2 linked regions of the Halorhodospira halophila SL1 genome follow. The protein of the gene in region 2 interacts with the protein of the main gene of each other region in a pairwise test. Links are inferred from orthologs where the notes say so. Each region holds a gene or a part of one and is shown on either strand. Other genes may lie near its edges. The genes, in order: leuS and ligA.

Region 1 (3,352 bases), 290 kb from region 2 along the record:
GCGGGCACGACGCTCATCGGCGCCACCGGCCGGATCGGCGAAGGTGCGCTGGGCATCCAGCGAGGTCCGCTGGATGCGGGTCTCGCCGTCCCCACCGGCCACGCTGTAATCGATGGTGTAGGTCAGGCGGTAGTCCTGGACGTCACCGTCCGCCCCGACCGAGGCCGTGTCACGGCTGCTGCCCCGCCCGTGCAGGGTCAGCACCCAGTCGGCATCGGCGGCGCCCTCGGTGTACTGCCCACCCGCCCCCTGGATGCCGCGGCGCACCTCGCGGCGCAGCTCACTGCTGCCCGCCTCATCAACCACCTGGATCACCTGTCCGTCCAGGGAGATCCCGCCCGGGGCGCCGCGCAGCTGCCAGCCGCAGGCACTGAGCGCCAGGGCCAGTACCGCCACCCCAAGGAACCCGGCTGGGCCTCGGCACCGATTCGGCCACGCTAATCGCATCCGCACCCCCTGGCCCAGGCGGCGGTACAGCCGCTACTTGGCCACCACGTTGATGAGCTTGCCGGGGACGAAGACCACCTTCTTGATCTCCTTGTCGGCCACGAAACGCTGCACGTTGTGCTCGGCCAATGCCGCCTCCTGGGCCTGCTGCTGATCGGCGTCGGCGGGCAGCGTGACGTGGCCGCGGAGCTTGCCGTTGACCTGGACGACCAGCTCCACCTCGTCGCGGACCAGCGCCTGCTTGTCCGCTTCCGGCCACGGGGCCTCGACCACTGGGGCCGTATGGCCGAGCTGGAACCACAGGTGATGGCACAGGTGCGGGGTGATCGGCGCCAGGATCAGCACCGCGGCCTCAAGCCCCTCCTGCATCACCGCCCGGCCGGCGGCGCTATCGTCCTGGGCCTTGCCCAGGGCGTTGCACAGCTCCATCACCGCGGCGATGGCGGTGTTGAAGGTCAAGCGCTTGCCGACGTCATCGGAGGCCTTGGCGATGGTCTCGTGGACCTTGCGCCGCAGATCGCGCTGGGTGTCGCTGAGCGCCTGCGGATCCAGCGCCGGCGCCGGCCCCGCGGCGACGTGATCGCGCACCAGGCCGTGCAGGCGGCGCAGGAAGCGGTAGGCGCCCTCGACCCCGGAGTCCGACCACTCCAGGGACTGATCCGGCGGCGCAGCGAACATGGTGAACAAGCGCACGGTGTCGGCACCGAAGCGGTCGACCAGCTCCTGGGGATCGACGGTGTTGCCCTTGGACTTGGACATCTTGGTGCCGTCCTTGAGCACCATGCCCTGGGTCAGCAGCCGAGTGAACGGCTCATCGGAGCTCACCAGCCCCTCGTCGCGCAGCACCTTGTGGTAGAAGCGCGCATAGAGCAAGTGCAACACGGCGTGCTCGATCCCGCCGATGTACTGATCCACCGGGGTCCAGTGGTCCGCCCGCTCGTCGAGCATGGCCCCGTCCTGGTCGGCGCAGGCGAAGCGGGCAAAGTACCAGGAGGACTCCATGAAGGTATCGAAGGTGTCGGTCTCGCGCTCGGCGTCCGCACCACACTGCGGGCAGGCGGTCTGGTAGAAAGCCGGCATGGACTTGAGCGGCGAGCCGCCGCCACTGATCTCCACGTCCTCGGGCAGCGTCACCGGCAGTTGGTCGTCAGGGACCGGAACCGGACCGCAGTCGGCGCAGTGGATCATGGGGATCGGCGCGCCCCAGTAGCGTTGCCGCGACACACCCCAGTCCCGCAGGCGGTACTGCACCCGGCGCTGCCCCCGGCCCTCGGCCTCGAGACGCTCGGCGATGGCGGCGAAAGCGCGGTCCGAGGGCATGCCGCTGAACGGCCCGGAGTCGGCCAGCACCCCGTAATCACTGAAGGCGCCGGCGGCGATATCCAGCTCGGTGCCGTCAGCCGGGTGCACCACAGGCCGAATGGGCAGACCGTAGGTGCTGGCGAACTCCCAGTCGCGCTGGTCGTGGGCCGGCACCGCCATGACGGCGCCGGAGCCGTACTCCATGAGGACGAAGTTGGCGACCCACACCGGGATGCGCTCGCCGGTCAACGGGTGAATGGCCTCCAGCCCGGTATCGGCGCCGCGTTTCTCGCGCGTGGCCAGATCGGCCTCGGCGGTACCGCCGGAGCGGGCCTCCTCGACCAATTCGGCGATCGCCGGATGGTGCTCCGCCAGCTCCAGGCTGATCGGATGCTCCGGCGCCAGGCCCATGTAGGTCACCCCGTAGAGGGTATCCGGACGCGTCGTGAAGACGGTCAGCTGCTCGTCGCGACCGGCGAGATCGAAGCTCAGCTCGACGCCCTCGGAGCGGCCGATCCAGTTGCGCTGCATGTTGCGCACCTGCTCCGGCCACCCGTCCAGCTCGTCCAGCGCCTCGAGGAGCTCGTCAGCGTAATCGGTGATGCGCAGGAACCACTGCGGGATCTCGCGCCGCTCCACCAAAGCACCCGAGCGCCACCCCCGACCCTCGATGACCTGCTCGTTGGCCAGCACGGTCTGGTCCACCGGATCCCAGTTCACCGCAGCGGTATCGCGGTAGACCAGCCCCTTGCGGTAGAGCCGGATGAACAGCCACTGCTCCCAGCGGTAGTACTCGGGATCGCAGGTGGCCAGCTCCCGGGACCAGTCGTACCCGAAGCCGAGGCCCTTGAGCTGCTCGCGCATGGCGCCGATGTTCTCGCGGGTCCAGGCCGCCGGCGGCACCCCGCGCTCCATGGCGGCATTCTCGGCGGGCAGACCGAAGGCGTCCCAGCCCATGGGCTGGAGGACGTTGTAGCCCTGCATGCGCTTGTAGCGGCTGACCACGTCGCCAATGGTGTAGTTGCGCACATGGCCCATGTGCAGCCGCCCGCTGGGGTACGGGAACATCGACAGGCAGTAGTATTTCGGGCGAGCGCTATCCTCGCGGGCCTGGAACGTCTGCTGCTGCTCCCAGTAGGCCTGGGCCTCGGCTTCGATCTCTTTCGGTTGGTACTGGTTGTCCATCGGTGTCTGTCGCTTTCCCGGGCAGGTGAGCCGTGCAGGATAACGGAGCCACGTGCCGGGGTTCTAGTTGCGCGGTGATCAGATCGACCACACCCTTCCGCAAGCGCGCCCACTCCCTGCACATCGGATGGTGGAGCTAGTACCTTGTAGAAGGCACCCAACCCGCGCCACTGCATCGACCTGACACGGAGGCCGCCATGACGCACCATCCCAACCAGGAACACCAGCAGGGACACCTGCCCACCAGCTACGAGCGCATGCTGACCCGCCTGCGCGAGCGGCTCGCCGAGACGGAAGACGGAGGGCCGCGTTTGGCCCAGGCCCTGGAAGAGATCAAGCGGGCCATGGTCGCCGACGGCGAGCTGACTCGCGCTGACGCCGACCGAGTGGGTGGCGCGCTGCAGCGCGACCTGGAAGA
Region 2 (3,231 bases):
GCACCCGGCTGCGCTCGGCGGCCACTTGCGCCTCGGCGGCCTCCAGTTCCGCCGCCGAGGCGATCTGGCGCTCGCGAAGCTCGCGGGTGCGATTCAGATCCCGCTCAGCAGACTCCAGGGCGGCCTGGCTCTCGGCAAGCTGCGCCCGGGCCACCTCGAGCCCCGCCTCGGCCTCGGCCACCTCCTGCGCCACCTCTTGGTCGTCGAGCCGGGCGATCAGATCCCCGGGCTCGAGGGTGTCACCGATGCGCACCTCCAGGCTGCGCAGCTCGCCGGTGACCTTGGGGGCCAGCTCGTAGCGCACCGCAGCCTCGAGATTGCCGTCGAACCGACGAACATCCGCCAGATCGCGGCGCTCGACGGCGTCGACCTCGACGGCCACGGCGGCGGTCTCCCGCCCCTCGCCGGTGGGGCCGGTGCCGAGATCGGCACGAAACAGGGCCACCGCCCCGAGGAGGATCAGGGCACTGGCAACCCACAGGAGGACGGTCTGGAGGCGGGTACGCGGTCTGGAGGGCATGGAATATCGGTCGACTTACCTGGTCTGGAGCTGCGGCAAAGTATACCAACCCCCTCCGCCACTCCGGGTGGATACGGGCCGAGACCGGCTGCGGTCACGGTCAGGCCCCGGCGCCAGCGAGGAGTTCACGCAGGCCGGATTCGTTCACGACTTCGACACCGAGTTCGCGGGCCTTGTTCAGTTTGCTGCCGGCATCGGCCCCGGCCACCAGGTAGTCGGTCTTGCGCGAGACGCTGCCGGTCACCCGGCCGCCGCACGCCTCGATAGCGGCCTTGGCCTCGTCCCGGGTCATGGTCTCCAGGGTGCCGGTCACCACAAAGGCCCGCCCGGCCAGCGACGAAACCGACTCGGCCTGCTCGGGCGGATCCGGCTCGGGCCAGTGGACCCCGGCGGCGCAGAGGTGATCCACCACCTGCCGGTTGTGCGGCTCGGCGAAGAAGCCGGCGATGGCCCGGGCGACCACCGGCCCCACGTCTTCGATGGCCTCCAGATCGTCGGCCGGCGCCGCCATGACCCGCAGCAGCGCCTCGCTGGTGATGGCCGTTTGCGCATCCAGACCGGCTGCCGCGCGCAGCGCCGCCCGATCGCCACGGGGGACCGCGACCATCAGGCCGTAGGCCGCCTCGGCCAGGCGGCGGGCGGTCACCTCGCCGACATGGGGGATCCCCAGGGCGTAGAGGAAACGCGCCAGCGTTGTGCTCCGCGCCCGGTCCAGGGCGGCGAGCAGGTTGTCGGCGGACTTGTCGCCCATGCGCTCGAGCCCGGCCAGCTGGGCGTGGCCAAGCCGGAACAGGTCGGCCAGGTCCACCACCAACCCCTTGGCCACCAGCTGCTCGACGATCTTCTCGCCGAGTCCGTCGATATCCAGGGCCCGCCGCGAGGCGAAGTGCAGGATGGCCCCCTCGCGCTGCGCCGGGCAGTAGAGGCCGCCCACGCAACGGTGGGCCGCCTCGCCCTCGATGCGCTGAACCGCCGACCCGCACTCCGGGCACGCCTGCACCCGCTCCTCGAAGCGCCACGGCTGCGCCCCCTCCGGCCGCTTCGCCAGCACCACGTCGGTGATCTGCGGGATCACGTCGCCGGCCCGGCGCACCATCACCGTATCGCCCTCGCGCACGTCCATACGCGCGAGTTCGTCGGCGTTGTGGAGGCTGGCCCGGGCGACGGTCACCCCACTCACCTCGACCGGCTGCAGGCGGGCCAGCGGGGTGATCTTGCCGGTGCGCCCCACCGAGGGGACGATCGCCTCGACCACGGTGGTCGCCTCGCGGGCCGGCAGCTTGAAGGCCAGCGCCCAGCGCGGCGCGCGGGCGGTGAAGCCGAGCTGCTCGCGAACGGCCAAGTCGTCGACCTTGAACACGGCCCCGTCGATCTCGAAGGGCAGCGCATCCCGCTCCTCGATGAGCCGATCCCGGTAGGCCTGGCAGGCCGACACACCCTCCAGGTGCTCCAGCGGGGCGGTGGTGCGAAACCCCCAGCCGGCCAGGCACTCCAGCACCTGCCAATGGCTCTCCACCCCCAGGGCCAGCGGGTCACCGACGCCGAAGGTGAACAGGGTCAGCGGCCGCCGCGCCGTGATGCGCGGGTCGAGCTGGCGCAGGGACCCGGCCGCGGCGTTACGAGGATTGGCGAAGGGCCGTTCGCCGGCGTCGAGGCGCGCCTGATTGAGCCGTTCGAAGTCCTCCTTGCGGATCACCACCTCGCCACGGACCTCCAGGCGCCCCGGGTAGCCATCACCACGCAGGCGCAGGGGGACGCTGCGCAGTGTCCGCACATTGGCGGTCACGTCCTCGCCGGTGTGACCGTCGCCACGGGTCCCGGCCCGCACCAGCTCGCCATCCTGGTAGGTCAGGCTCAGCGAGATGCCGTCGAGCTTCGGCTCACCGGTATAGACGACGCTGGCCACGCCCAGCCGGTCACGGATACGGCGGTCGAAATCCACCAGATCGTCAGCCTCGAAGGCGTTGTCCAGGGAGAGCATGGGGGTGTCGTGGACAACCGCCTCAAACCCCTCCTGGGCCGTACCCGCGACCCGCTGGGTGGGCGAGTCGGAGCTGACCAGGTCGGGGTAGGCGGCCTCCAGGCGCTGGAGCTCCCGGAACAGGGCGTCGTACTCGGCATCCGAGATCGTCGGTCGATCGAGGACGTAGTAGTGGTAGTCGTGCTCGCTGATCTCGCCGCGCAGCTGCGCCATGCGCTGCTGCGCCTGCTCGCGGGTCGCGGTGGGTTCAGCCACGGGCTCTCCAGTCGGGGTCGAGTCTACGAACGCTTGTGCACGGCGATATGCAGCTGCCGCCGGTGCTCGCGCAGTTGCTCACGCATGTGCTCGGCGATCTGCTGGGTCATGGTGGAGCGGGTGCTGTCGAGAAGATCACCGCCGAGCTCCACCGAGACCTGGTAGGCCGTGGCCAGCATGGCATCGAGCACCTGCTCACCATCCACCGGCAGAGGGAGTTGCATGAAGAAGACGAGCCCCGGGGTCTCCAGCGTCGGCAGCGTCTCCTCCGGGTCCAGATACCCCGGCTCGACCATGCTCGCGGCACTGAACAGGGTCACGCGCCCAGTCTCGCTCTGCCCGCGGCGGTGCCAGATGCGGTGCTCCCCCGGCACCATGCGCACCCGGCGCAGGGCCTGATCGATCGCCGGCCCCAGGAAACGCTCCCCCTCCCGGGCGGCCACGAACACCACGAGGATCTTCTCCGCCTCTTGGA

The links.
Region 1: the proteins of ligA (region 2) and leuS interact in binary tests that used the Escherichia coli proteins (3 or more experiments, as listed by UniProt). The link is inferred for Halorhodospira halophila SL1 from one-to-one orthologs.

What each region holds. Positions count from the first base shown.
Region 1 is NC_008789.1:2,344,846-2,348,197, forward strand. Bases 208-3,247 are described here. They hold leuS (leucine--tRNA ligase), read right to left. Parts: upstream 2,935-3,247; coding sequence 481-2,934; downstream 208-480. Other genes in these bases: HHAL_RS10830 (LPS-assembly lipoprotein LptE), read right to left, coding at 208-396; HHAL_RS10840 (zinc ribbon-containing protein), read left to right, coding at 3,132-3,247. Also shown: more of HHAL_RS10830, read right to left, coding at 1-207; more of HHAL_RS10840, read left to right, coding at 3,248-3,352.
Region 2 is NC_008789.1:2,054,589-2,057,819, forward strand. The notes cover bases 189-3,107. They hold ligA (NAD-dependent DNA ligase LigA), read right to left. Parts: upstream 2,757-3,107; coding sequence 621-2,756; downstream 189-620. Other genes in these bases: HHAL_RS09485 (efflux RND transporter periplasmic adaptor subunit), read right to left, coding at 189-520; HHAL_RS12740 (cell division protein ZipA C-terminal FtsZ-binding domain-containing protein), read right to left, coding at 2,780-3,107. Outside these bases: more of HHAL_RS09485, read right to left, coding at 1-188; more of HHAL_RS12740, read right to left, coding at 3,108-3,231. UniProt on the Escherichia coli protein: DNA ligase that catalyzes the formation of phosphodiester linkages between 5'-phosphoryl and 3'-hydroxyl groups in double-stranded DNA using NAD as a coenzyme and as the energy source for the reaction.